DNA from 3 places in the Xylophilus sp. PBN-3R genome. Region 1 is predicted to be linked to each of the others. Evidence: predicted binding sites of a transcription regulator. Region 1 holds the regulator's gene; each other region holds the start of a gene.
The links. The regulator sigma-54, encoded in region 1, starts transcription at its own class of promoters, with help from an activator protein. The targets are predictions, from matches to a motif close to TGGCANGNAANCTGCTTT.
Positions count from the first base shown of each region.

Region 1 (9,519 bases):
TGGCGGATGCCGAAGCCGGCGTGAGTGCCGGCGGCTTGCGTGCCAGCGGGCATCTGCGTATCACCGCGCCTGCCGGTTTCGGTCGGCGCTACGTCGCACCGCTGCTGCCGAAATTCCAGACCGAACACGCCGGTCTGCGCTGCTCGCTCAACCTGGCCGACCGGGTGGTCGACCTGACCACCGAAGGATTCGACTGCGCGGTACGAGTGGGCGATATGCCCGATTCGTCCCTGGTCAGCCTGCGCCTGGCCGACAACCGCCGGCTGTGTGTCGCCACGCCGGCATTCCTCGCGAGGCACGGCACGCCACGGCAGCCGGCCGACCTGGCGCGTTTTGCCTGCCTGACGCTTTCCAGTGACGCATCGCAGACACGCGGCTGGGCTTTTGCCGTGGCCGACGGAGGCGTCGAGTTCCTGCGGCCGGTCGGCTCGCTGGATTGCTCGGACGGCCAGGTGTTGCACGACTGGTGCCTGGCGGGTCACGGCATTGCCTGGCGCAGTACCTGGGAAGTGCAGGCCGACATAGCCGCCGGGAGATTGACCGAAGTGCTGGCGCAATTCGCAGCGCCGCCCAACGGCATCTACGCGGTGGTGCCGCAGCGCAAGCACCTGCCGCTGCGGGTGCGCTTGTGGATCGACTTCCTCAAGTTCCACTACACAAGACCGGCGTTCTGGCAAACGCCGGGCTGATCGACAATCGGCCGTGTCGCCACCTGCCAAACCCAAAAGCCATGGTCCTCGAATCCGTCCTCGCCTATCTGCACCTGCTCGCCATCCTCACGCTGGTGGTTTTCCTGGCCAGCCAGGCGGCCTTGTGCCGCAGCGAATGGCTCAATGAAAAAGCCGTGCTGCGGCTCGGCAGGATCGACATGGTCTACGGCATTGCCGCCGTGCTGGTTCTGGCGACCGGCTTGGCGCGCATTTTCTGGGGAGTGAAGGGCGCGGCCTACTACGGGCCCAACTGGCTGCTGCACGCCAAGGTCGGCCTGTTCGTGGTGATCGCGCTGATCTCCATCAAGCCCAGCCTGAATTACCGGCGGTGGGTCAGGGCGGTCAAGGCCACCGGCGCCATGCCCGCTCCGGATGAGGTCCGCGGCACCCGTCGCCTGGTAATGATGCAGGCCCATCTGCTGCCTCTGATCCCGCTGGCGGCGGTGTTCCTGGCGCGGGGCTTCGGCGTCAAGGGCTGACCGAGTGCGCCCGTAGAATCCCACCCATGCTTTCCGTCAAACAAGACCTGCTCGCGGCGCTGGCCGCCGGGCTGGAATCCCTTATGCCCGGCGCCGGTCAACGCGCCGCCTTCGAGCTCCCCAAAGTGGCGTCGCACGGCGATCTCGCCGTCACGGCCGCCTTGCAACTGGCCAAGCCGCTGGGCCAGAACCCGCGCCAGCTGGCTGAAAACCTGCGTCACCTGCTGCTGGCCAGCGACGCCTTCCAGCGCTGGACCTCGGCAGTCGAGATCGCCGGTCCGGGTTTCCTGAACCTGCGTCTCAAGCCTGAGGCCAAACAGCAGACCGTGCGCGAAATCGTCGCGGCGGGCGATGCCTACGGCAACCAGTCCGCCAGCGGCGAAAAGGTGCTGGTCGAGTTCGTCTCTGCCAACCCCACCGGTCCGCTGCACGTCGGCCACGGCCGCCAGGCGGCACTGGGCGATGCCATCTGCAACCTGCTGGCCACTCAGGGCAAGGCGGTGCACCGCGAGTTCTACTACAACGACGCCGGCGTGCAGATCGGCACCCTGGCCAACAGCACCCAGCTGCGCGCCAGGGGTCTCAAACCCGGCATGGAAGGTTGGCCCGAGGCCGCCTACAACGGCGACTACATCGCCGACATCGCCCACGATTTCCTTGAAAAGAAGACCGTCGCAGCCGACGACCGCAGCACCACCGCCAGCGGAGACGTGGAAGACCTGGAATCCATCCGAGAATTCGCCGTGGCCTACCTGCGCCGCGAACAGGACCTGGACCTGAAGGCCTTCCAGGTGCAGTTCGACCAGTACTACCTGGAGTCCAGTCTGTACACCAGCGGCCGCGTCGAAGCCGCCGTCGGCAAGATGCAGCAGTCCGGCAAGACCTACGAACTGGATGACGCACTGTGGTTGAAGTCGACCGATTTCGGCGACGACAAGGACCGCGTCATGAAGAAACGCGACGGCACCTATACCTATTTCGTGCCCGATGTCGCCTACCACCTGGCCAAGTGGGAACGCGGTTTCCACACCGTGGTGAACATCCAGGGAACCGACCACCACGGCACCATCGCTCGTGTTCGCGCCGGCCTGCAGGCGGCTTCCAGCGTCGACGGACTGGGCATTCCGGCCGACTATCCCGCCTACGTGCTGCACACCATGGTGCGGGTGGTGAAGGGCGGCGAGGAAGTCAAGATCAGCAAACGCGCCGGCAGCTATGTCACCTTGCGCGACCTGATCGAGTGGACCAGCAAGGACGCGGTGCGCTTCTTTTTGCTGAGCCGCAAGCCTGACACCGAATACACCTTCGATGTCGATCTGGCCGTGGCCCAGAACAACGACAACCCGGTGTATTACGTGCAGTACGCCCACGCGCGCATCTGTTCGGTGATGGCCGGCTGGGGCGGTGACCGTGCCGCGCTGGCGTCCGTCGACCTGGCGGCGCTCGACACACCCGCGGCACAGGCGCTGATGCTGCAACTGGCCAAGTACCCCGACATGTTGACCGCGGCCGCACGCGACTTCGCACCGCACGACGTCACCTTCTACCTGCGGGACCTGGCGGCTGCTTATCACAGCTACTACGGTGCCGAACGCATCCTGGTCGAGGACGAAGCCGTCAAGCTCGCCCGCCTGGCGCTGGTTTCGGCCACCGCGCAGGTGCTGCAAAATGGTCTGGCTGTCCTGGGCGTTTCTGCTCCGGTCAAGATGTGATGGAAGAACAGGGGATGCGTGTGTTTCCAGCCCGTAGGCTTAGTCTGAAAAATCGCCAGTTCGGCGGAACCTTCCTCGGCATCGTCATCGGTGTGGTGGTCGGCCTCGGCGCGGCGCTGGCGGTGGCGGTTTACGTCACCAAGGTACCCATCCCCTTCATGAACCGCAACGGCGCCCGGGGCGCCGAGCAGGATGCACTGGAGGCGCAGAAGAACCGCGACTGGGATCCCAACTCGGTCCTGGGCAAACGTGCTGCCGGCGGCAAACCGGCCGATGTCGGCACCGCGCCGGCCGGTGCCGCCACCGGCGTGGCGATGCCGCAGGCACCGAAACCAGATCCGACCATTCCGGCGGCACCCGCAGCGCCGACCACCAGCGCCGCCACGCCGGCTCCGGCTCCGGCCACCGCCGCGGTGCCGAAACCGTCTGCAGGCTCGTCCGACCCGCTGGGCGACCTCGCACGGGCCCGGTCGGCAGCGGCCCCCGCCACCGCCGCAGCCCCCGCCGGCGCCGATACCTTCGACTACCTCATCCAGGCTGGCGCCTTTCGCACCGAAGCCGATGCCGAATCACAGCGTGCGCGCCTCGCCATCATGGGTTGGGAGGCCCGCGTCAGCGAACGCGAACAGGCTGGCCGCACCGTCTATCGCGTGCGCATCGGACCCTTCACCCGGCGTGACGATGCCGAGCGCCTGAAGGACAAGCTTGACGGCTCCGGCATGGAATCCACCCTGGTGCGCGTACAGCGCTGAACTTTTATCGGACAGCCCGGCTCTGACCGGCTCAAGGAGCACCTTTTTTCATGGACTTTTCCTCTTCCGCCTTCAGTCGCCGTGCGTTCGCCGGCACCACCGCTGCACTGGCCGCCGTCGCCGTGCCCGGCCTGTTGCCGCAAGCCGCCATGGCGCAGGCGCGTGTCGCTCCGCAGGCCGGCAAGGACTACATGGTGCTGGGCAAGCCGGTCCCCGTCGAAACCCCGCCGGGCAAGGTCGAGGTGACCGAGTTCTTTTGGTACAACTGCCCGCATTGCAATGCTTTCGAGCCGGCGTTCGAAAAGTGGGTCAAGGCCGTGCCGGCCGATGTCGTGGTGCGCCGTGTGCCGGTGTCCTTCCGCGACGACTTCCTGCCGCAGCAGAAGCTCTACTACACGCTCGAAGCGATGGGCAAGGTCGATGAACTGCATGTGAAGGTGTTCAACGCCATCCACGGCGAACACCAGCAGATCGCAACCGACGGCGCCATCATCAACTGGGCTGCCAAGCAGGGTCTCGACAAGGCCAAGTTCACCGAGACCTTCAATTCGTTCTCGGTCAATGCCAAGGCTCGCCGTGCCACGCAGCTGCAGGACGCCTACAAGGTGGAAGGCGTACCGGCGCTTGGCATCGCAGGTCGTTTCTATACCGACGGTCAATTGGCCGGCAACATGGAACGCGCGCTGCAAACCACCGATTTCCTGATCGGCCTGGCACGCAAGGGAGCCTGACGATGCGTCGGCGGCTGCAATAAACGACCGCCCGTCAAACCGATGCCCGCTTCCGCGGGCATTCGTCATTCAGGGCCGCCGGCGAGGGTCACTGTTGCACCGTACAATGCCTGCAAGATTCGTGCCCCTATGAGAACTTACAACGCTGCCACTCTTTTGCTGCTCTTTTCCGCTGTTTTGTTCGGCGGACCAGCCTTCGCTGAAAAAGCAGATCGGGAGAAACCCATGAACGTCGAAGCCGACGCACTGCGGCACGACGACCTGGCCCAGACCAGCGTCTTCACCGGCAACGTGGTGCTGACCAAAGGCACCATCCTCATCCGCGGCACCCGCCTGGAAGTACGGCAGGATGCCGACGGTTACCAGTACGGCACCGTCACCGCCGAGCCCGGAAAACGTTCTTACTTCAAGCAGAAACGCGACACGGCGGCCAACACACCCGACGAGTTCATCGAAGGGCAGGGCGACGTCATCTATTACGACGGCAAGGCCGACAAGGTGACCTTCACCCGCCGCGCCGAAATGCACCGGCTGCAAGGCACCACGGTGCAGGACGAAGTCCACGGCGACGTCATCGTCTACAACAACGTGACCGAGGTCTACACCGTGGATGGCGCGCCCAACTCGGGTGGCAGGTCGGCCGTCGCCGACGGGAGCGGTTCCGTCACGCCGGGCGGCCGCATCCGCGCCGTGCTGGCGCCGCGCGGCACGCCGGGCGGCCCGGTGGTCCCCGCGACGGGTACCGCTGCCGGTTCCGGGGCTGGCGACGCTGGCGGCCCGGCTCCGCAACTGCGCAGCACCGAAACGATGGGCGGAACCAAGCCTTGACCGAGAATGCGATCGCCCCCGGCGGCAGCCGGCTCGAAGCCAACCATCTGCGCAAGGCCTATGGCAGCCGGACCGTCGTCAAGGACGTTTCCCTGTCGGTGCAGAAGGGCGAAGTCGTCGGCCTGCTCGGCCCCAACGGCGCCGGCAAGACCACTTCGTTCTACATGATCGTCGGCCTGGTCCGTTCCGACGGCGGAGACATCAGCATCGACGGCCAGCCGGTCGGCAACCTGCCCATCCATCGCCGCTCGCGCCTGGGCCTGTCCTACCTGCCGCAGGAGGCTTCGATCTTCCGCAAGCTGTCGGTGCAGGAAAACGTCCGGGCCGTGCTTGAACTCCAGGAAGACGAAAACGGCCGCCCGCTGGGCAAGGCGGCCATCACCGAGCGACTCGACGCCCTGCTGGCTGACTTGCGGGTGGAACACCTTCGTGATTCGCCGGCCATGGCCCTTTCGGGCGGTGAGCGGCGCCGGGTGGAGATCGCCCGGGCGCTGGCCACGCAGCCCCGTTTCATCCTGCTGGACGAGCCTTTCGCCGGTATCGACCCGATCGCGGTGATCGAGATCCAGCGGATCATCGGATTTCTGAAAGAGCGCGGCATCGGCGTGCTGATCACCGACCACAACGTGCGCGAAACACTGGGGATCTGCGACCACGCCTTCATCATCAGCGACGGACGGGTGCTGGCCCAGGGCACGCCCGAGCAGATCGTCGACAACGCCGACGTGCGCCGGGTCTACCTCGGCGAACACTTCAGGATGTAGCACTTGGATCACCCCCAGGCTTCGCACTTCGTGTCTCCGCCAACCCCCTTGCAGGGGGCAGGCCGGCCGCTTCGGGCGGCCGTGCGCGGCGGCCTTCCGTTTTTGCGGCTCGCGCTACGCGCTTGCCTTTTGAAGGATTTCGGTTGAAGCAGGGGTTGTCTCTTCGGGTTTCGCAGCATCTGGCGCTGACGCCGCAGTTGCAGCAGTCGATCCGGCTGCTGCAACTGTCCACGCTGGAACTGAGCCAGGAAGTCGAGCAGATGCTCGACGAAAACCCGTTCCTCGAAGTGACGCACGAAGAGGCGGCGCGCGAGGAGTTCGGTGTGGCCCAGTCCGATGCCCCGGCATCGGATGACGACTTCCACGCCGGCAGCACCAGCGAAACCACGGTCACCACCACTGATAACACCAGCGATTCCGACGCTGAAAGCAGTGTCGAGTCCGAACCCAACTGGGACGGCGACGGCGGTACCGAAGTCGTGGCCGACGACGGCGAATGGGGCGGCGACGCACCGGCCCGCCAGAACAACCTGGGCGACGATGGCAATGTCGACGCCACCGAACTGGCGCGCAGCCAGGAATCGCTGACCGCCTTCCTGCACCGGCAGGCACTGTCGCTTCGTCTGTCGGCCGAAGACAGCGCGGCACTGCGTTTCCTGATCGAGTCGCTCAACGACGACGGTTACCTCGAAGACTCGTTGCCCTCGCTGGCGTTGGGGCTGGCCGGCAGCGAGGACGAGAACGCCGAAGAGGTCGAAGAACTGGTGCAGCGTTTCGCCGTTGCCCTGCGGCTGCTGCAGAACCTCGAGCCGGCCGGCGTCGGCGCCCGCGACCTGCGCGAATGCCTCACGCTGCAATTGCGCGGCATGCGCGACAACGGCGTCGGCAAACGTCCGGTGGTCGAAGCCGCCATCGCCATCTGCGCCCAGCCGATGGAACTGCTGGCCCGTCGCGACATCAAGCGTCTGAACATCGCCTGCGGCCTGGACGACGAGGTCACCCGCGCCGCCATCGGACTGATCGCCCGGCTGGAACCCAAACCCGGCCGGCGGTTCGTGGATGTCGAGCGCAACATCGTCATCCCCGACGTGCTGGTGCAGAAGATCGGCCGCGGTGGCCAGCCGCGTTTCCGGGTCATGCTCAACCCCGACGTGATGCCCAAGCTGAAGGTGCACGACATCTATGCCAGCGCTCTCAAGCAACACAAGGGCGAGGGCAGCGCCGCGCTGCAGCAGCGCCTGCAGGAAGCCCGCTGGTTCATCAAGAACATCCAGCAGCGCTTCGACACCATCCTGCGGGTGTCCAACGCCATCGTCGAGCGGCAGAAGAACTTCTTCGTGCATGGCGAACTGGCCATGCGGCCGCTGGTGCTGCGCGAGATCGCCGACGAACTGGGCCTGCACGAATCCACCATCAGCCGGGTGACCACCGCCAAGTACATGTCGACGCCCTACGGCACCTTCGAACTGAAGTACTTCTTCGGCTCCGCGCTGGGTACGGAGACCGGCGGCAACGCTTCCAGCACCGCAGTGCGCGCGCTCATCAAGCAGTTCGTCACTTCCGAAGACCAGCGCAAGCCGCTGTCCGACAGCCAGATATCCGACATGCTGAAAGAACAGGGCATCGAATGCGCCCGCCGCACCGTGGCCAAATATCGAGATGCACTGCGCATCGCGCCGGCCAATCTGCGCAAGTCGCTCTAGGCGGCGAGGTGTAGGCCTAGAACTTGAGGCCCTTCATGCCCTGCAGCAGGTTCTTGCCCGTTTCGAGCGGGTTGGCTCGCATGCGGGTTTCTTCACGGCCCACGTAGGTGAAGATGCCTTCGGAGGTCTTGTTGGCCACGTAGTCGGTCAGCTTGTCCTCGCTCATGCCCAGCGCCGACAGCTGCGAGGTCTGCTTCAGCACGCCGCTGCTTTGCAGTGCGCTGCGCACCAGCGGCTGCAGCTGCTTCAGGATCTCGGGCCCGGTGCTTTGCTTGAGGTAGTCGGTGGCACCGGTATCGCTCTTCACCATGCCGACCGCATCGGTCAGCGTGGCCTTGTCGATGGCGGCACGGAAGATGGGTTTGGCCTGCGCCGCAGCCTGTTCGGCGGCACGGTTCAGCCCGCCGTTGATGTCGCCCGTCAGGCCCGCCTTGCTGGCCAGGTTCATCAGGTCGCCGACGCCCTTGCCGCCCGCGCCCGGCAAGGCGATGCTGATGGCCTTGTCGGCCGAAAACGCGCCGGGTTTCGAAAGCTGGTCGAGTGCGTTGTCGGACGCCTGGCCCAGGATGTTCTTGAGCGCGGTGCCCGCGATCTGGGCCGAAGCCGGAGCCGAAGCGCCGGCCATCACGAGGACAGCGGCGGCGGCGGCAAAAGTCTTGCGCAGAATCATGAAGGTCTCCAATAGCGGCAAGCATTGTGCCCCTGCGTGACCGGGCCATTCACCTGTGGCGCGTATCCTTGCGACTTCCATGAATCAGATACAACTTTTCCTGCCCTGCGCCGCCGGCGTCGAGGGTTACCTTGCCGACGAAGTCCACCAGCTCACCGGGCTGGCCGGCATGGACCTGCAAACACTTCGCGGCGGCGTGCTGTTGCGGGCTTCCTGGCGCGAGGCAATGCTGCTCAACCTGCACAGTCGGCTGGCCCAGCGGGTGCTGGTGCAGCTCTCGCAGACGATGTACCGCAACGAGAAGGATCTGTACGAGGCCGCATCCGATGTCGCCTGGGAGATCTGGTTCACCACCAGGCAGACCTTCAAGATCGAGGTCACCGCCCAGCACAGCCCGCTGCAGAGCCTGAATTTTGCAGCGCTCAAGATCAAGGACGCCGTGGCCGACCGTTTCCGCCACAAGAGCGGCGAGCGGCCCGACGTCAACACCCAGTGGCCGGATGTACGTATCCACGCTCACCTGACCACCGACCAGGCCACGCTCTACATCGACACCTCGGGCGAGCCGCTGTTCAAGCGCGGCTGGCGCGAGGACAAGGGCGACGCGCCACTGAAGGAAACCCTGGCCGCCGCCATGATCGCGGCCAGCGGCTGGAACCCCCACGGCGACACCCCCCTGCCGCTGTACGACCCCTGCTGCGGCAGCGGCACCATCGCCATCGAGGCCGCGCAGATCGCCTGCCGCATTCCGGCCGGTGCGCATCGTCGTTTCGCGTTCGAGAAGATGCTGCCCTTCCAGTCGCATGTATGGCGCGTGCTGCTCGACGAGGCCGAAAACGCGGTGACTGAACCCACGGTGCCGATTTTCGGAAGCGACGTGTCGCACCGCATGGTCGACTTCGCCGAGCGCAATGCCGAACGTGCCGGCGTGGCGCGGGTAGTCGAGTTCCGCGGCGGCGACGCCCTGCAGCGCCTACCGCCCGCACCCGAAGGCGTGCTGCTGCTCAACCCGCCGTACGGCGAACGGATCGCCGTGGCCGGTGTGGCCGGCCAGCGCGCAGATGCGGTGGCGCGCCAGCCTCGCGAATCACGCGAGACGGCACAGGTCGAGGACGGAGGCGACTTCTTCCCGTCCCTGGCGACCCACTGGAAACGCAACTTCGCCGGCTG
Region 1 covers NZ_CM173225.1:4,260,659-4,270,177, reverse strand. The annotation lists gene AC3ANW_RS20370 (LysR family transcriptional regulator) at 1-689, shown strand, start outside; gene AC3ANW_RS20365 (DUF2214 family protein) at 731-1,189, shown strand; gene argS (arginine--tRNA ligase) at 1,216-2,901, shown strand; gene AC3ANW_RS20355 (SPOR domain-containing protein) at 2,916-3,653, shown strand; gene AC3ANW_RS20350 (thiol:disulfide interchange protein DsbA/DsbL) at 3,704-4,384, shown strand; gene lptA (lipopolysaccharide transport periplasmic protein LptA) at 4,514-5,212, shown strand; gene lptB (LPS export ABC transporter ATP-binding protein) at 5,209-5,976, shown strand; gene AC3ANW_RS20335 (RNA polymerase factor sigma-54) at 6,120-7,679, shown strand; gene AC3ANW_RS20330 (DUF4197 domain-containing protein) at 7,696-8,349, opposite strand; gene AC3ANW_RS20325 (THUMP domain-containing class I SAM-dependent RNA methyltransferase) at 8,429-9,519, shown strand, end outside.

Region 2 (9,519 bases), 1.1 Mb from region 1:
AGCGGTTGTGGCAAGACGGTGATGATCAACCCGGCCGTCCACCCCGCGCGTGACCTGGCCCGTTACATCGGCGAGCAGACCTCCTGGCACGACCCGGCGGAAAGCTTTTATTTCCGGCCCGAATACGTGGACCAGTTGCGTGCCCTGGCCCACACGCCGCCAGCCGACCCGCAGCGCACCATGGCCTGGGTGGCGCAGGGCGACGAGGTGCTCGACTGGCGCGAAATGGCCGCCTGGTGCGCCGGCGCCCGGCTTCATGTGCTGCCAGGCGGCGACCACGCGCTGTCCGATTTCTCCGACCACCTCGAGACGATCGAATCCTTTCTGGCCCTTCGCTAGAAAAATCGGCTCCCGGCAAATGGGACAATCGCGGGCATGTACGCATTGTTCGAAGAAGCCGGCAAATTCCTCGCGGGCCGCATCCTGTCAGAAGCCGAGTCGTCCGCCCAGGTGGAACTCGCCTCCGGCAAACGGGTGAAGGTCAAGGCCGCCAACCTGTTGTTGAAGTTCGAGAAACCGCAGCCCGACGTGTTGCTGGCCCAGGCCCACGAGGGCGCCGCCGGCATCGAGCTGGAAATGGCCTACGAATTCGCGCCCGACGAAGAATTCAGCTTCGCCGACCTGGCGCGCGACTACTTCAGCGCCGCCGCCACCATCCCGGAGCAGGCCGCCATGCTGGTCAAGCTCTTCGAGGCGCCGCACTACTTCCGGCGCGCCGGCAAGGGACGTTTCCGCAAGGCGCCGCCCGAGATCATCCAGCAGGCGCTGCTGGCCATCGAACGCAAGAAGGCCGTCGCCCAGCAGATCGAAGACTGGGCGCAGGCCCTGGCCGCCGGCGAAACGCCGCAGTCGATCCGCGACGAGCTCTACAAGATCCTCTTCAGGCCCGACAAGAATTCGTCCGAATACAAGGCCGTGGTCGAGGCATCGCGTGCCACCCAGACCAATCCGCTGGACCTGCTGCGCCGCGCCGGCGCCATCGCCTCGCCCTACCAGTTCCACTGGAAACGTTTCCTGTTCGACTATTTCCCCAAGGGCATCGGTTTCGCCGCCAACCTCGAGGCACCGCCGGTTCCGGACGACCTGCCGCTGGCCGAGGGCGTTTCGGCCTTCTCCATCGACGATTCGCAGACCACCGAAATCGACGATGCGCTGTCGGTCCAGGGCCTGGGCAGCGGAACGGTCACCGTCGGCGTGCACATCGCCGCGCCCGGCTTGGCATTCCAGCCCGGCGGCCCGCTCGACCAGGTGGCGCGCCATCGCCTGTCGACCGTCTACATGCCCGGCCACAAGATCACCATGCTGCCCGACAGCGTGGTGCAGACCTATACCCTCGGAGCCGGCCTGGCACGCCCCGCCGTGTCGCTGTACGTCACCATGGACGAGGCGACTCTCGAAGTGAAGTCCAGCGTCACCAGGCTGGAACGGGTGCCGATCCTGGCCAACCTGCGCCATGACCGGCTGGATGAAACCGTCACCGAAACGTGGCTGACCGACCCGTCCTTCCAGCCTGCGGTCGAAGCGCCCGAAGTTGCGCCGCTGCGGCCGGAAATGTCCTTCCTGTTCCGCCTGGCCCGCCACCTGAAGGCCGGCCGCGAGCTGGTGCGCGGCAAGCCGGAGAACTTCAACCGGCCCGACTACAACTTCCGCCTCGAATCCGACCGGGACGGCGAACCGGCGGGCGACGAGACCGTGCGCATCACCGTGCGAAAACGCGGAGCGCCGCTCGACCTGATCGTGGCCGAAGCCATGATCCTGGCCAACAGCACCTGGGGCAGCTGGCTCGGCACGCTGGGCGTGCCCGGCATCTACCGCAGCCAGGCCAGCATGCTGCCCGGCGTGAAGGTGCGCATGGGCACCAAGGCGCTGCCGCATGCCGGCATCGGCGTGCCGAGTTATGCCTGGAGCACCTCGCCGCTGCGCCGTTATGTCGACCTGGTCAATCAGTGGCAGATCATCGCCGCAGCGCGCCACGGCAGCACCGCCGCACTGGCCGCGCCCTTCAAACCGAAGGACGCCGAGCTGTATTCGATCATTTCGGGTTTCGACGCCGCCTACAGCGCCTACAACGGCTACCAAGGTGCGATGGAACGTTTCTGGACACTGCAGTACCTGCGCCAGAACGCAATCACCGAAGTCATCGCCACGGTCATCAAGGAAGGCCAGGGCGGCAGCATGCTGGTGCGCGCCGAAGACCTGCCGCTGGTCATGCCGGTGCTGGGCTCGCAGGCACTGCCGCGCAATGCCCGGGTGCGGGTGAAGCTGGGCGAGATCGACGACATCGCGCTGGACGTCGGCGGCACGGTCATCGAACATCTCGACGCATCGGCCGAAGGTGCCGAGGCCGACGCCGAAGACGACACCGGCGGCGACGACGAGGAAGCCATCTCCGGCCCGATCGCCATCGCCGTCGACGTGGCCGACGCCGAGCCGCAGGCCGACGCGCCCGCTGCCGCCTGACCGGCGCTCGCACTCCACCGCGCCCCCTGCCCCCCATGCGCCGTTTCAGCACACTGCAGGTCGCGCTCGGCGTTTCGGTCGGGCTGCATGTCGCCCTGCTGGCGCTGCGTTTCGGCGCGCCCGAGACCTTCAACCGGGTGTTCCAGGACACGCCGCTAGAAGTGGTGCTGGTCAATGCCCGCAGCAACGAGAAACCGGTGCAGGCGCAGGCCCTGGCACAAAGCTCGATGGCCGGCGGCGGCGAGGCCGCGGAAGGCCGCGCCACATCGCCCCTGCCCTATTCCGCGCTGACCAGCACCGGCGAAAGCGCCGACGACGCGCGCCGCCAGATCGACACCCTGATGCAGCAGCAGGAGCAGCTGATGGCGCAAATCCGCAAGGAAATCGCGGTGCTGCCGGTGCCCGACCCGAAACAGGCGGCCGAAACGCCGGAGCGGGCCGCCCAGGAAGAACGCCGCCGCCAGCTGGTCAAGCTGCTCGCCGAGATCGAGCGCCGGATCAACGAAGAAAACGCCCGGCCCCGCAAGCGCTACATCAGCCCGGCCACCCGCGAGGTGGCCTATGCCATTTATTACGACCACCTGCGCCGCCGCATCGAGGACCGGGGAACGCAGTTCTTTCCGGAAGCCAAGGGCGCCAAGCTCTACGGCCAGCTGACCATGGTGGTCACCATCCACCGCGACGGCACCGTGCTGTCCACCGAAGTGGTGCAGAGTTCGGGCAACAAGCTGCTCGACCGCCGCGCCGAAGCCATCGTGCGGGGCGCTGCTCCGTTCGGCGACTTCGACGCCCAGATGCGCCGCGAGGTCGACCAGATCGTGGTCGTCTCGCGCTTCAAGTTCACCCGCGACGAAACGCTGGAAGCCAATGTCCGCTGACGCCCCTTCTTCCCCCCCCGACGCCGACCGCTACTGCGTGATGGGCAACCCGGTGAGCCACAGCCGCTCGCCCTGGATCCACGCCCGTTTCGCCGAATTGGCGGGCGACCGTGTCTGGTACGGCGCCCATCTGGTGTCGCTCGACGGATTTGCCGACGGCGTGCGTGAATTCATGGAGGCGGACGGCCGCGGCTGCAACGTCACCGTGCCCTTCAAGTTCGAGGCCGCCGCGCTGGCGCACCGGCTGAGCGACCGCGCACGCATCGCCGGCGCCGCCAACACGCTGCGTTTCGAGAACGGCGAGATCCACGGCGACAACACCGACGGCGCCGGCTTGGTGGCCGACATCCAACGGAATGCCGGCGTGGCCATAGCCGGCCGCGACGTGCTGCTGATCGGCGCCGGCGGCGCCGCCGCCGGCGTGCTCGGCCCGCTGCTCAACGCCGGTCCGGCTCGCCTGGTGGTCGTCAACCGCACCGCCGACCGCGCCCGCGCGCTGGTCGACAGCCACCAGCCGCTGGCCCGGGTGGCCGACACCCTGCTGCAGGCCATGCCCATCGACAGCCTGGGAGCCACCTTCGACATCGTGATCAATGCCAGCGCCAGCAGCCTGTCGGGTGGCGGCGTGCCGGTTTCGGGCGACGTGCTGCGGCCCGGCGCCCTGGCGCTGGACATGATGTACGGCCCTTCCGCCGCGGGTTTCATGCAGTGGGCGCGACAGCACGGCGCGATGGCGCGCGACGGCCTGGGCATGCTGGTCGAACAGGCAGCCGAGGCCTTCTTCCAGTGGCGCGGCATCCGTCCGCCGGCAGCCCAGGTGCTGGCCGAGCTGCGCGCCATCGTCGATTCCGGGCTTTGAACGGCCGCTCGCCATGAAACTGATGCTGCGCTGGCTCGGTCTGGCCTTGGTACTGATGGTGGCGCTGCAGCTTTTCTTCGCGGCCCGCATCGCTCTCATGATGGTGTTCGACCCGTCGTCCACCGCCTTCCAGCGCAGCGAGGCCGCCCGACTGGGCCGGGCCAACACGCTGGGCGGCTGGCGCCAGCAGTGGATCGACTATCGCGTGCTGCCCGACAACCTGAAACGCGCGGTCATCGCATCGGAAGACGCCGATTTCGTGCATCACCACGGCGTGGAATGGGCAGCCGTGCAAGGCGCCTGGAAACGCAACGCCCGCGCCGAAGCTCAGGCCGCCAGGCGGCTGGAACAGGCCGAGGCCCGCGGTCGTTCGCCCTCGAACCTGCCGGGCGCCAAGGTGGTCGGCGGCTCCACCATCACCCAGCAACTGGCCAAGAACCTGTTCTTCGCCGGTGAACGCAGCCTGGCGCGCAAGGGCCAGGAACTGGTGGTCGCCGTGCTGCTCGAAACCTTCCTGTCGAAGCAGCGCATCCTGGAGATCTACCTCAACAGCGTCGAATGGGGCGAAGGCATCTTCGGTGCCGAAGCCGCTGCCCAGCATTACTTCCACAAACCCGCCGCCCGCCTGAGCAGCTACGAAGCCGCGCGGCTGGCGGTGATGCTGCCGCGGCCCAAGTTCTTCGAGCGTGTGCCCCAATCCGGCTATCTTTCGGGCCGCGCGGGCACCATCGTGGCGCGCATGGGCGGGGTGGAGATTCCGTGAGGATCCTCGGCATTGATCCGGGCCTGCAGACCACCGGTTTCGGCGTGATCGATGTCGACGGCCAGAAACTTTCCTACGTCGCCAGCGGCACCATCCGCACCACCCATCTGGACCTGGGCAACCTGCCCGGCCGCATCAAGGTTTTGTACGACGGCATCCGTGAGGTGGCAGAGCGTTACCGGCCCGACGCGTCCACGGTCGAGATCGTCTTCGTCAACGTCAATCCGCAGTCCACCCTGTTGCTGGGCCAGGCGCGCGGCGCCTGCATCACCGCGCTGGTGTCCCGCGACCTGCCGGTGGCCGAATACACCGCGCTCCAGATGAAGAAGGCGGTAGTCGGTTCCGGCCGGGCCGCCAAGAGCCAGGTGCAGGAAATGGTGCGGCGCCTGCTGTCGCTGCCCGGCCTGCCGGGAACCGACGCGGCCGACGCGCTGGGCATGGCCATCACCCACGCGCACGCCGGCCGGTCGATGGACCGCCTGGCCGAGGCTGCCGCCCTGTCCCGGCGCAGCAGCGCGATGTACCGGAACGGCCGCAGTTACTAGCTAGTAAGCCTTGAAGTTGGCGGCGATGCGCTGGTTCAGGTAGTCGCCGGCACTGATGTCCGGATATTTGCCGCTCGGGCTCTGGATGACGGCGTCACGGTTCGCTTGGCAGAAGAAGGCCAGGCTATAGCGTGCACCCATGTACTCACCCGGCAATGGGTTCTTCACCCGGTGGAAGTTGGACGGCAACACGTCGTCGCTCCAGCGCATCAGCATGTCGCCGATATTGCAGGTGATGACCTTCTCGTCGGGCTCGATGGAAGTCCATTCCTGCGCATCCATCTCCTTGCCCGGGCACACCTGCAGGCCGCCCTGGCCGGGACGCTGGAACAGCAGTGTCAAGCAGTCGAAATCGGTATGCGCACCGGCGCGCCACAGGCCCAGCTTGTCGTGGAATTCGGCCGGGATCGCGTAATAGTGCAGTAGGCGCAGGGTGCTCTGGTAGCTGGCCTTGGTCGGCTCGTGGGCGCGGCTGAAGAATCCGTCGTCGAAACCCAGCTTGTAGGCAAAGCAGGACAGGACCTGCATACCCACCGTCCAGCACTTCGCCTCGAAATCCAGCATCGTTTTCTGAAAATCGGCCAATTCCGCATCGCTCGGCCAAAGGCCGTCCATGTGCGGCCGGGTGATCTGGTAGGACTCCTTCTGGTCCGGTGTGCCGGTAGAAGGCCGTACCTGCGCCTTGCTTTCCCAGCCTACGTTCAGCGCCTTCTTCAGCGGGTATTGCGCCTTCACCGCGTCGGGCAAGGCAAAGAAGCGCTCGGTCATCGCGAAAGCATCGCGGACCTGGGCGATGTCGATGCCGTGGTGTTCGATCTGAAAGAAACCCACGTCGATCGCCGCATCCCACAACTGGTCGGCGATCTCAGCCTTGCGGGTGGCGAAATCGCGCAGGTCGATGCGGCGGATCTCGCGTTTGCTGGTTTCCGAACCCAGGGCTCCCATGCGGGATTCCTTCTGCAGTTCGTCGAGGGAATAGTCGTTCTTCGGGACAGCGGTGCTCATGCGGTTTTCTCCTGTGGGGACACGGTCCCCTGCAAGGGGGGACCGGACTTCAAGAGCAATTCCCTGTCAGCGCCGGCGTGGATGCACGGCTCTGGTGAACGCTTCTACTCTCGCGCCTTTTGCATGCAAAACCCATGCCGCCGATTTTCCCTGCGGGCGGCACCGGCCTGGGGCAGGCACGGTTGCTGCTTGCGGGGCCGCCAGGAGTAGAAGCGTTCAGCGGCCCGCGGCCGTAGGAAATTGCTCTTGAAGCCCGGACCTGTTCCCACACAACGCCTTCGAGAAAGCCGCCCCATGCAACGCCGTTCCCTTCTTTTTTCCGCCGCATCCGGCCTCGTCGCCGCACCCGCATTCGTGCGTGCCCAGGGTTCCCTGCAGAAGTTCAAGTTCAACCTCGGCTGGAAGGTCGAGGCCACCGCCGCCGGTTTTCTGCTGGCCCAGCAGCGCGGCTATTACAAGGACGCAGGACTGGACGTCGCCATCGACACCGGCAACGGCTCTTCGGCCGCCATCGGCCTGGTGGCCAGCGGCGCCTACGACTGCGCCTCGGCCGACCTGGCCTCGATGATCGAGTTCAACGTCAACAACCCGACGGCGGGCCTGAAGGCGGTGGCGATCATGTACGACCTGAACCCCAATGCGATCCTGGTCCGCAAGGACGGCGGCATCAAGAAACCGGCAGACCTGGCCGGCAAGACCATCCTCGGCCAGCCCTTCAATGCGTCCCGCAAGCTGTTCCCGGCATTTGCCAGGGCCCAGGGTTTCGACGGCTCCGGCGTGAAATGGGAAAACGTCGCACCCGACATCGGCAACACCCGTTTCGTGAAGGGCGACTTCGATGCGTCGGCCTATTTCTTCTTCACTGGCCTGCTGAACCTGAAGGCGCGTGGCATGGGCCCGGAAATGATCAACGTCTTCCGTTTTTCGGACGTGATGAAGTCCTACGGCAACGGTTTTGTCGCCAACACCAGAAGCATGGAACAGGTCGACGCCATGCGCGCCTTCGTCAAGGCCAGCACTCGCGGCTGGGTCGAAGCCATGGCCGACCCCAAAGCCGGCGCCGCCGCGGTGAAGCAGCGCGAACCGCTGGCCAACGAACCGTTCGAACACGAACGCCTGCAGCTCATCGTCGACGGCACCATGAAAACTGCCGAAACCGCCGCCAACGGCTGGGGCGCGGCCACACCGGTGCGCCTGCAGGCCACCATCGACGAGACGGTGGCTGCCTTCGGACTGAAATCCGCGCCTGCCGTGGCCGACATCTGGACCGACCGGTTTCTGCCTTCGGCTGCCGACCGCCGCCTCAAGGCCTGATCAGGCTTCGACCTTCACGCCTTTCCAGAAGGCGACGCGGCCCTTGATCTCGGCGGCTTCGGGCTTGGGGTCGGGGTAATACCAGACGGCGTCGGTGTTCATCTCGCCGTCCACCAGCAGCGAGTAATAGCTCGCCTGGCCCTTCCAGGGGCACATGGTGTGGTGGTTGCTGAAGGTGACGAAGGACTTGTCCAGCGCACTTTCGGGAAAGTAGTGGTTGCCTTCGACCAGCACGGTGTCGTCGCTCTGGGCAATGGTCTTGCCGTTCCAGGTGGCTTTCATGTCTTGCGGCTTTCTCCACGCGGACGTGGATTTGGGGCTGAAAAGGGGCGATGGAAAAACCAAGCGATTGTTACCGCGGTCACACGGAGTGGCTCCGCAGCTTGTAACCTTGCGGTCCATGAAGAGAAGAAGTTTTCTGGGCACCGCCACCGGCGCCCTCTCGCCCGCCCTGGTTCCCGCCACCGCCCTCGCGGCCCCGCCGGGGTCGCCTGCACCCGGACTGGTGATGCTCGGCGAGCCCAAAGCCTTCGAGTTCGCCATGCTCAAGGACCGTGCCCGCGCGATGGCGCTGCTGCCCTGGCAGGCACCGCAGCAGAATCCGCGCGCCGCCTTGCCGCCGGCCGTGGCGGCGCTTGATTTCGACGCCTACCAGCAGATCCAGTTCAAGGGCGAAAAAGCCTTGTGGGCCAACGACGGCCTGCGTTTCCAAATACGTCTGTTCCATGCCGGGCTGTATTTCAAGCGCCGGGTCCACATCTACGAAGTGAAGGACGGGAAATCCCAGGAAATCGCCTACGACCCGGCCTTGTTCGACTACGGCCGCAGCGGCCTGGACGGCGCCAAGCTCACCGCCGACCTGGGTTTCGCCGGTTTCCGCATTTCGGTGGCGACCGCGCCTCGCAACGACATGGTGGCGTTCCTGGGGGGCAGCTATTTCCGCGCCGTGGGCGGATCACGCCAGTACGGCCTGTCGGCGCGCGGCCTGACGGTCGACACCGCCATGGGCCGCGACGAAGAATTTCCGGACTTCACCGCATTCTTCCTGGAGCGGCCGTCGGCGCAGTCGCAGACGCTCATCGTCAGCGCCCTGCTCGACTCGCCGGGCGTCACCGGCGCCTACCGTTTCGCCATCACCCCGGGCGACAACACGGTGATGGAAATCGACAGCGCGCTGTACCCGCGCCGCGAGATCGACCGCATCGGCATCGCACCGGGCACCAGCATGTTCGTGGTCGGCGAAAACAACCGGCGCGCCGCCAACGACTGGCGGCCCGAGATCCACGATTCCGACGGCCTGCAGATGCGCACCGGCAGCGGCGAATGGATATGGCGACCGCTCAACAACCCGTCCAGCTTGCGCATCAATGCCTACGCCGACAACAACCCCAAGGGTTTCGGCCTGTTGCAGCGCGACCGCAATTTCGACCACTACCAGGACGACAGTGCCAACTACGAACGCCGCCCCTCGCTGTGGGTCGAGCCGCGCGGCGACTGGGGTGTCGGACAGGTGCAGCTGTTCGAGATTCCGTCCCCCGACGAGACCTTCGACAACATCATCTGCCACTGGTGGCCCCAGCAGAAACCGCAACCGGGGCAAGAGCTTCTGCACAGCTACCGGCTGACCTGGGGCACGACCGCCCCGGTAAGACCCACGCTGGCCCGCTGCGTGGCCACCCGCACCGGGCTCGGCGG
Region 2 covers NZ_CM173225.1:530,771-540,289, reverse strand. The annotation lists gene AC3ANW_RS02535 (YqiA/YcfP family alpha/beta fold hydrolase) at 1-339, shown strand, start outside; gene AC3ANW_RS02530 (ribonuclease catalytic domain-containing protein) at 376-2,460, shown strand; gene AC3ANW_RS02525 (energy transducer TonB) at 2,496-3,338, shown strand; gene aroE (shikimate dehydrogenase) at 3,328-4,197, shown strand; gene AC3ANW_RS02515 (transglycosylase domain-containing protein) at 4,211-4,960, shown strand; gene ruvC (crossover junction endodeoxyribonuclease RuvC) at 4,957-5,505, shown strand; gene AC3ANW_RS02505 (isopenicillin N synthase family dioxygenase) at 5,506-6,510, opposite strand; gene AC3ANW_RS02500 (ABC transporter substrate-binding protein) at 6,805-7,824, shown strand; gene AC3ANW_RS02495 (DUF427 domain-containing protein) at 7,825-8,106, opposite strand; gene AC3ANW_RS02490 (OpgD/OpgG family glucan biosynthesis protein) at 8,225-9,519, shown strand, end outside.
Region 2: AC3ANW_RS02505 (isopenicillin N synthase family dioxygenase) is a predicted target of sigma-54. The motif match lies at 6,633-6,650, and genes of this name have one in related genera.

Region 3 (9,519 bases), 1.0 Mb from region 1:
CGCGAACCGGTGCCTTCGAGCGTGCGCATGGTGTCGTCGATCACCTCCAGCAACTCGGGGAAACGCAGCACCACCAGGGACATGGTGTAGTAGCTGTCGAGGTCCGGGTCGAGGATCAGGTTCGACTGGTTGCCCACGGTCGTGAGCAGTTCGCGAGCCGAACGCAACATGTCCCGGCTGACCAGGTCGGTGGTCGCGGTGTTGGGGTTCTGCCGGGCGGCGGCGGCGCGTAGCCAGTTGCGTTCGAACAGGGCGCTGGCCTCGGCCGAATGCAGCGCGGAATCGTGTTTCCTGCGGAGTTCGTTGAAACGCTGCATCGCCGCGTCCGGCTGCTCCACCTGCGACTTGTACGGCAGGAAGGGCATGAGCAGGAGCTCCCGCACGCCGGCGCTGTACGCGCTGCCGACGGCTTCCTTGCGGGCGAAGTCGATCGACAGGTACTTCTCGTTGATGAGAATCCCGGAAACGAAGATCACCGCGCTCAGGTCGAGCAGGTAGATGAGGGTCAGCTTGCGGCCGACCGACAGCTTGCCGAGCCAGCGGCTCAGACGGCCGCTGTTCGACCGGCGGACGCCGTGGCCCGCACGGACGTCCCGCTCTGGTTGCGAAATGACGATCTCCTGTGGAATCCGGTCGATCGCCGGTCAGGCCGCTGTCGGCACGAGGAACTCGCGGCTGATGTGGGCGCCGAGTTCATTCACGCGGTCCAGGAACTGCGTCAGGAATGCATGCAGGCCGGTGGCCAGGATTTCGTCGATATGGCCGAACTGCAGCTCGGCGCGCAGCTTGCCGGCCTTGCGCTGGCTCATGCTCATGTCGGCACCCGGCAACACGGCTTGCAGGTTGCTCACCACTTCGTTCAGGCTGGCGTGCAGCGAACGGGGCATGTCCGCCCGCAGGATCAGCAGTTCGGCGACCCTTTCGGGCCGGATCACGTCGCGGTAGACGCGGCGGTAGATCTCGAAGGCCGAGACGCTGCGCAGCACTGCGCTCCAGTGATAGAAGTCATATTCCTGCTCGTCGTTGTCGTTGGTCAGGCCGATGAAATCGTTGTGCATGGCGTGGAACTTGGTGTCCACCAGGCGGGCCGTGTTGTCCGCGCGTTCCAGGAAAGTGCCGATGCGCATGAAATGCAGTGCCTCGTCCATCAGCATGGTGCCCACCGACACGCCGCGCGACAGGTGCGAGCGGTATTTCACCCATTCGAAAAAGGCGCCGGGGTCGCGTTCGAAGTCGCCGGCCCGCAGCATGCGGTTGACTTCGAGCCAGGTCGCGTTCTGGGTCTCCCAGGCCTCGGTCGTCAGGGTGCCACGCACGGCACGTGCGTTTTCTCGGGCGGCTTTCAGGCACGAGATGATGGATGACGGATTGTCCTCGTCGCGCACCATGAAGTTCATCACCTGCGCCGGCCTGATGTCGCCGTGCAGGGCCTGATAGGCGGGCAGCAGTTCGCTGATGGTCAGCAAACCCTGCCAGCCGATCTGCGCCGCTTCTGCGGATTGCGGAAGCAGGGCGGTTTGATAGTTGACGTCCAGCATGCGCGCGGTGTTTTCTGCGCGCTCGGTGTATCGGGACATCCAGAAGAGATGGTCAGCGGTTCTGCTCAGCATGCTTGTGTGCTCTTCTATTTTCAGACTTCTAAAACCCAGGTGTCCTTGGTGCCGCCGCCTTGCGACGAGTTGACCACCAGGGAGCCGTCCTTCAGGGCCACGCGGGTCAGACCGCCCGGCACCATCTGGACCTCCTTGCCCGACAGCACGAAAGGCCGCAGGTCGATGTGACGCGGCGCGATGCCGCTCTCGACATAGGTCGGGCAGCTCGACAGGCTCAGCGTGGGCTGGGCGATGTAGCCGCTGGGGTTGGCCAGGATGGCCCGCCGGAAATCCTCGATCTCGGCCGTGGTGGACGCCGGGCCGACCAGCATGCCGTAGCCGCCAGCGCCGTGGACCTCCTTCACGACCAGGTCCTTGAGGTTGTCCAGGATGTACTTCAGTTCATCCGGGTTGCGGCCCATGTGGGTCGGCACGTTCTTCAGAATGGGTTGTTCGCCCAGGTAGAACTCGATCATCTTCGGTACGTAGGCGTAGATGGCCTTGTCGTCGGCCACGCCGGTTCCCACCGCATTGCAGATTGCGACGTTGCCCGCGCGGTAGGCGCCGATCAGTCCGGCCACGCCCAGCGTGGAGTTGGGGCGGAACACCAGCGGGTCGAGGAAGTCGTCGTCCACCCGGCGGTAGATCACGTCGACACGTTTCGGGCCGCGGGTGGTGCGCATCCAGACGAAGTCGTCCTTGACGAACAGATCCTGTCCTTCGACCAGCTCGATGCCCATCTGCTGCGCCAGGAAGGCGTGCTCGAAATAGGCGCTGTTGTACATGCCGGGCGTGAGCACCACGCAGGTCGGGTCGGGTGTGGCCGGCGGCGCCGAGGCACGCAGGGTCTCGAGCAGCAGGTCGGGATAGTGGGCCACCGGCGCCACGCGGTGCTGGCTGAACAGGTCGGGGAACAGCCGCATCATCATCTTGCGGTTTTCGAGCATGTACGACACGCCGGATGGCACCCGAAGGTTGTCTTCCAGCACGAAGTATTCGCCGTTGCCTTCGGCATCCGGCGCCCGCACGATGTCGATGCCGGCGATGTGCGAATAGATGTGGCGCGGTACGTCGACACCCATCATCTCGGGCCGGAACTGGGCGTTCTGCAGCACCATGTCGGCCGGGATCACACCGGCGCGGATGATTTCCTGGTCGTGATAGACGTCGTGCAGGAACCGGTTGAGCGCGGTGACCCGCTGCACCAGTCCACGTTCCATGCGAGCCCATTCGTGGGCCGGGATGATGCGGGGGATCAGGTCGAAGGGGATGAGGCGTTCGGTGCCCGAGCCGTCCTCGTCCTTGGCGCCGTACACGGCAAAGGTGATGCCGACTCTCCGGAAGATGACCTCTGCTTCGCTGCGTCGCCGCAGCATGGTGTCGGGCGGCTGCTGGGCCAACCAACGGTCGTAGGTCTTGTAGTGGTCGCGCACCTGGCCCGGTTCGGGCGGCAGGGTGGCATACATCTCATCGAATTTCCGCATAGAAAGGGCGTTCTCCTGCCGACCCAGGTAGCAAGTTCCAGGCCGGCGATGGTTGTCGGACGATGCCGGGACGGGCCCTGTCGGCCATGTTTGCGTCGAGGACATTCCTCACTGAACATTGTGCTGCCAGTAATGGGGTTCCCGGTCACGTTCGCAAACATTCGTTGCAGGTCTTATGGAACTCCAGGTTGCCGCGCCGCAGTGAACGGTGTCGAGCCAGTGGATACCCTGCTGCCGGTAACGGGCCCGGGCCTCGGGCGTCGGATGACCGAAGCGGTTGCGATAGCCCGCCTGGGCCAAGGCCGATTGAGGTGAAACCGCCGCCAGGAAACGGCTGCTCGACGAACCCCGGCTGCCGTGGTGCGGCACCAGCAGCCAGTCGGCTGAAAGCGCGGCGCCTGACACCAGCAGCCGCGACTCTTCGGCCTCGGATATGTCGCCGGTCAGCAGGGCGGCTCGTCCGCCGGCTTCGATGCGAAGAACGCAGCTCAGGGCGTTGCTGCTGGTGCCGCCCGGATAGTCGGCGGCGGGCGGCCACAAGACACTGAAGTCGACACCGTCCCATTGCCACCGCTGTCCTGCTTCGCAGCGGGTAGCCTGCCGCAGGTGCTGCAGCGGGTGTCCCGGTTCGATGGAACTGAGCAGTGCGGCCTGCGGTTGCTGCTTCAGCACCGCCACGGCACCGCCGGCATGGTCGTTGTCGCGGTGGCTCAGCACGACGGTGTCGAGACGCTGGCCCATCGACTGCAGCAGGGGCACCACCAGGCGCTGGCCGGCATCGCTTTCGGCGCTGTAGCGCGGACCGGTGTCGTACAGCAGCGCGTGGCCGGCGGTGCGCACCAATACGGCGGAACCCTGGCCGGCATCCAGTGCGATCAGCTCGAAACTGCCCGGTGCTGGTGCCGGCGTCGTCCACAGCAAGGCGGGAAACAGGGGCGAAACGCCCAGCAGGCGCCAGCGCCATGGCAGCGGCAGGCAGAGCAGCACGCCTCCGGCGACCGCAAATGCCGCGACCCAGACTGGTGCGGTCGGCCTTGAAACACTCGCGAAGGGCAGGGCCGCCAGCCATTGCAGCGGCATTTCCATCCACCGGACCGCCCACGCCGCCAGATCCCACAGGGGATGAATCCACACGCCCAGCAAAGCCATCGGGGTGACTACCAGCGTGGTCCAGGGAATCGCCAGCAGGTTGGCGGGCAGCCCGACCAGCGAAACCTGACCGAACAGCAGCAGGCCGAGCGGTGCCAGCGACACGGTGACCACGATCTGTTCGTGCAGCAGGCCGTGCAGCGGGGCCAGCCAGCGGCCCCGTCCCTGCGGCGCAGGTTCGCCGGATGGCGGACCGCTGGCGAACAGCACACCCACCGCCACGAAACTCAGCCAGAAACCGGCCTGTTGCAGCGCCCACGGATCCAGCGCCACCGCGCCGGCACCGGCCAGCAGCCATGCGTGCGGCCACGGCCAGCGCCGCCCCGACAGCCGCAGCCCGGCGACGATTGCGAGCATGAACACGGTTCGCTGCGATGGCAGGCCGCCACCGCTGAACAAGGCATAGACCGCTGCCAGCGCCACGCCCCCGGCCAGCGCAGCGTGCTGTGCCGGCCAGAACAGGCACAGCCGCGAAGATCGCCGCCAGAGCCAGCCCGTCGCGAGCGCCGCCAGCCAGGCAAACATGGTGATGTGCAGGCCAGAGATCGACATCAGGTGGGCCACACCGGTGGCGCGAAACACATTCCAGTCGCCCTGGGTGATGGCCTGCTGGTCGCCGGTGATCAGCGCCGCGACCACGCCGGCCGCGCGCCGGCGCGATGCTGTGGCATCGGGGTCGCCTGCCGCAGCCCCGGCCAACCTTGCCATCACCGCATCCCGTATTGATTGCCGAAGCCGCTCGACCGGATGGCGCCACGGCTTGTCGTCCAGCAGCCGGGGCGTCTGGCTGGCGCGGTCCATTCTTACGCTGCCCAGCGCCTGCAGACCCTGCTGCCAGGCGCGGAGTTCGTAATCGAAGCCTTGCGGATTGCGGGTTCCGTGCGGCGCCTTCAGCCGCACCATCAGCCGCCAGCGCTGGCCGGCCCGCAGGTCCGGCGCGTCGGATACATCGGCGGCGCCGGTTTCGGTCGACCACCAGCCCAATTCGATCAGCGGCGGCACCCGGGCCGCGGCGCCATCGCGCTCGGCGACCTCGGGCGCGAAGTGAAAACGTGTGCCCTGGGCCGACAACTGCGGCATGGCGACCAGGGTGCCGGTCAGCAGCAGGTCTTCACCTTCGAGAGCGGGCGCAAGTGCCTGCGCGGCGAATGCGGTGGCGCGCAGACCGGTGATTGAAAAGCTGGCCAGCGATGCCACCGCCGCAACGACGCAGGCACGACCCGCCCGCCTCCCGCGGTCCGCGCGCCCCCGGGATGCCGGAAGCAACAGCATCGCCATGACGAGGACAAAGACCACGACCAGCAAAGCCGCATAAATGGTGGCAGGCCATAAACGCGCCTGCCTCAACTGGCAGCCGCTGCCCAGCACTACTCCACATAACAAGGGTGTCCATATCGTGATACCCGTATGGGCGGGCGAATATCCATACGGATGCTCGATGGATGCATCTATTAATACTGGGGTGTCTTTCATGCGCTCGCTTATTTGCTGGCGCATCATCGGGCCGGGCTGCGAAATTCAATCCAGATGAATTGTGAATCTTCTGGTGTTGTGCATTCCGATGCTGTCGATGTCAGTGAATGCAGTTGCGGCGCCGGTTGAAGCACTGGCGTCTGAATGGCGGTGGGCCGTCGGCGGCGCCAGGTCTTTATGGGGTAATGCCGCTACACGATACGGTCGGATTTTCGCTCGCGGTCATCAAGCTGCAGGAATGCGGCTTATCCGGGATCAATATCAGCATCGGCAGTAACCAACAGCAGTTCCCGCCGTTTGCGAGTATCGAGAATGCCTGCGTGGCGCTGGTGGGAGGCGGCATTCCCACGCTGGTGACATCCAAAAACATTGCCCTGCGTTTTGCTGCTGCTGCTGGCTTTCGGGCCGGTGGTCACTGCCGTCGCCTTGCGTTTCAAAGCCGGCTTTGCCGGGCATCCGGTTTTGTCGGCCGTCATGGGTATCAGTGCCATCAGCTTGCTGGTGATTGCTTTTTCGATGAAAAAGGGCAGCGTCGATATTCGGGAGAACAGGTCATCGTTTACTCCACTTTTTATCACCAGCGGTTTCCGGTGGAGAAAATCACCCGTGTCGTTTTGCGGGTGCAGGGCGCGGCGGACGACCCGGTCGGCAAGCGGATCGACGGTGTGGGTCTGCAAGGTTTTCAGTCGGGTTGGTTTGCCTCCGAACTGGGTGGAAGGATATTCGTGGATCGCAATGGCGGCGATTATCTTCTGATATTCGTGGATGGTGTGGCGACTGCTGCCCTGGGGTTTTCCTATAACGAAGCGGCGCTACCTGTGCCGAAGGCCGGGTTACCGGCGGCTGGAGGCGCGAAATGAACCGGCGTTCGGCCGCCGGGCCATCTTTGCTTTCTGCTGTCAGCGCTGTCAGCGACGCCGGCGACGCCGGCAAAGGCCGCAACCACCGACGAGCAGGCCGAATACCTTTATTTCCTTCAGGAACGCGAGCGCACCCAGGCGCTGGCGGCCGCGCAACTGGTGCTGGCCGAGTTCGACTCGCTGCCCACGGATGCCCGCCGACTCGCCGGTGTCTACCTTCGTTTTTTGCCCAACCTGCCGGACGGCCAGTACGCCATCGTGGTTTTCGACACGGTATTCGGGCCGCCGTCGCCTGCTCCGCTGCTGCATGCGGAACAGCTCACGCTGGCCCGCGACCCCTCCCGGGGTTCGGTGTGGGAGCTTTTCGACCACTACCTCGGCCTCCACCCGTTCTACAAATACTGACGCCTGGGAATCGCGGAGCGCCCGCTACGGGCTTGCCTCTTGCTAGTATGTTTGGACCGGCCGCCGACGGCTTTCTCCTGGCACGGCCCCTTCTTTTCGTCAGCAAAGCATCCACCGCGAATGACTATCCACGCAGCTCTGCACCACGTCACCCATTACAAATACGACGCACCCGTCCTGCTGGGCCCACAGGTGGTCCGTCTCCGGCCGGCGCCGCATTGCCGAAGCAACGTCATTTCGTATTCCCTGAAGATCGAACCGGCCGATCACTTCGTCAACTGGCAGCAAGACCCGTTCGCAAATTATCTGGCGCGCCTGGTCGTGCCGGAGCCGACGCGTGAATTCAAGGTGACCGTCGACCTGGTGGTCGAGATGGCGGTCTACAACCCCTTCGATTTCTTCCTGGAGCCCGAGGCCGAAAAGTTTCCTTTCGCCTATGCGCCCGCCATCGGGGAAGAACTGGCCCAGTACCGTGTGCCTGAGCCGGCCACGCCGTTGGTCGTCGAATACCTGAAGAAGGTGGACCGCACACCCAAGCCGACCATCGATTTCCTGGTCGCCATGAACCAGATGGTGCAGGGCGATGTGCGCTACCTGATCCGCATGGAACCCGGCGTGCAGACGCCGGAAGAAACGCTGGAGAAAGCCTGCGGTTCCTGCCGCGACTCGACCTGGCTGCTGGTGAACCTGATGCGTCACATGGGACTGGCGGCGCGTTTCGTGTCGGGTTACCTGATCCAGCTGACGCCCGACGTGAAGGCGCTTGACGGTCCTAGCGGCACCGACCATGACTTCACCGACCTGCACGCCTGGTGCGAGGTTTACCTGCCCGGCGCCGGCTGGGTCGGGCTGGACCCGACTTCAGGCCTGTTCGCCGGTGAAGGCCACGTGCCTTTGGCCGCCACGCCCACGCCGGGCAGCGCGGCGCCCATCGAAGGTTCCTACAGCGGCATCGCGGAGGTCGAGTTCCACCACGAGATGACGGTCACGCGTGTGCATGAATCGCCGCGTGTCACCCGTCCCTATACCGACAGCCAGTGGCACGAGGTGCTGATGCTGGGCGAAGCGGTCGATGCCGAGCTGAATGCCGGCGACGTGCGCCTGACCATGGGCGGCGAGCCGACTTTCGTGGCGACCGAAAACCGCGATGCCGGCGAATGGAACACCGCCGCCATGGGCCCGACCAAACGCGCCTACGCGGCCAGCCTGGTCGAGAAACTGCAGGCCCAATACGCCAAGGGCGGTTTCCTGCACGTGGGGCAGGGCAAGTGGTACCCCGGAGAACAACTGCCGCGCTGGGCCATGGGCATCTATTGGCGCACCGACGGCAAACCCTGCTGGAGCAATCCGGCGCTGCTGGCCGACGAACGCAAGCCGACGTCGTACAACGGCGAGGACGCCGAACGTTTCGTGCGTCGTCTCGCGGCCGAGCTGGGCCTTCAGGACACCTTCGTCGAGCCGGCCTACGAAGACACGCTCTATTACCTGTGGCGCGAACGCAAGCTGCCGGTCAATGTCGACGTCCTGGACGCTCGCATCGGCGACGAACTGGAACGCGAGCGTCTGCGCCGCGTCTTTGACAAGGGGCTGGATTCGGTCACCGGCTGGCTGCTGCCGCTGCAGGCCGCACCACGGGTGGATGCGGTCGAGGCCGCCAAGGCCCGCCAGACCGCTGCAGAAACCGTCTGGGGCACGGGGCCCTGGTATGTCCGTGAAGGCGTGCTGCGCCTGACGCCCGGCGATTCGCCGATGGGTTTCCGCCTGCCGCTCGATTCGTTGCCGTGGATCCGCGCCGAAGACATTCCCTACCTGATCGAAGTCGACCCGGGTGCGCCACGCGCTCCGCTGCCCGACCAGGTGCAGTCGCGCAACCCGGAGCGGGACGCTTCGGCCGCCGCCGCCCTGACGCGCGAGCCCGAGCGTTTCGAGTCCGCCAAATGGACCACCCGCACCGCGCTGTGCGTGGAAGTGCGCGACCCTTCGCTGGCCAACGGCCCCGAGGCTGAAGCCGAAGCCCGCGAGAAGGTCGCCAAGGGCGCTAGGAAGCAGGGCATGTTGTATGTCTTCATGCCGCCGACAGCCCACCTGGAAGACTATCTGTCGCTGCTGTCGGCCATCGAGGCCACGGCGGCCGGCCTGCAGATGCAGGTGGTGCTGGAAGGTTATGCCCCGCCGCGCGACCCGCGCCTGCAGGTGCTGGCGGTCACGCCGGATCCGGGTGTGATCGAGGTGAACATCCAGCCGGCGCGCAATTTCCGCGAACTGGTGCACAGCACCGAATTCCTGTACGAAGCAGCTTTCCAGTCGCGCCTGTCGGCCGAGAAGTTCATGACCGACGGCCGCCACACCGGCACCGGCGGCGGCAACCATTTCGTGATGGGCGGCGCAACACCCGACGACAGCCCTTTCCTGCGCAAGCCCGAACTGCTCGCAAGCCTCATCCAGTATTGGCACAACCATCCGTCGCTGAGTTATGTCTTTTCAGGCATGTTCATCGGCCCGACCAGCCAGGCGCCACGGGTGGACGAGGCGCGCAACGACCAGGTCTACGAACTG
Region 3 covers NZ_CM173225.1:3,215,086-3,224,604, reverse strand. The annotation lists gene AC3ANW_RS15300 (EAL domain-containing protein) at 1-476, opposite strand, end outside; gene AC3ANW_RS15295 (alpha-E domain-containing protein) at 645-1,610, opposite strand; gene AC3ANW_RS15290 (circularly permuted type 2 ATP-grasp protein) at 1,631-3,076, opposite strand; gene AC3ANW_RS15285 (DNA internalization-related competence protein ComEC/Rec2) at 3,185-5,698, opposite strand; gene AC3ANW_RS15280 (hypothetical protein) at 5,806-6,558, shown strand; gene AC3ANW_RS15275 (hypothetical protein) at 6,718-6,963, shown strand; gene AC3ANW_RS15270 (transglutaminase family protein) at 7,084-9,519, shown strand, end outside.
Region 3: AC3ANW_RS15270 (transglutaminase family protein) is a predicted target of sigma-54. The motif match lies at 7,042-7,059, and genes of this name have one in related genera.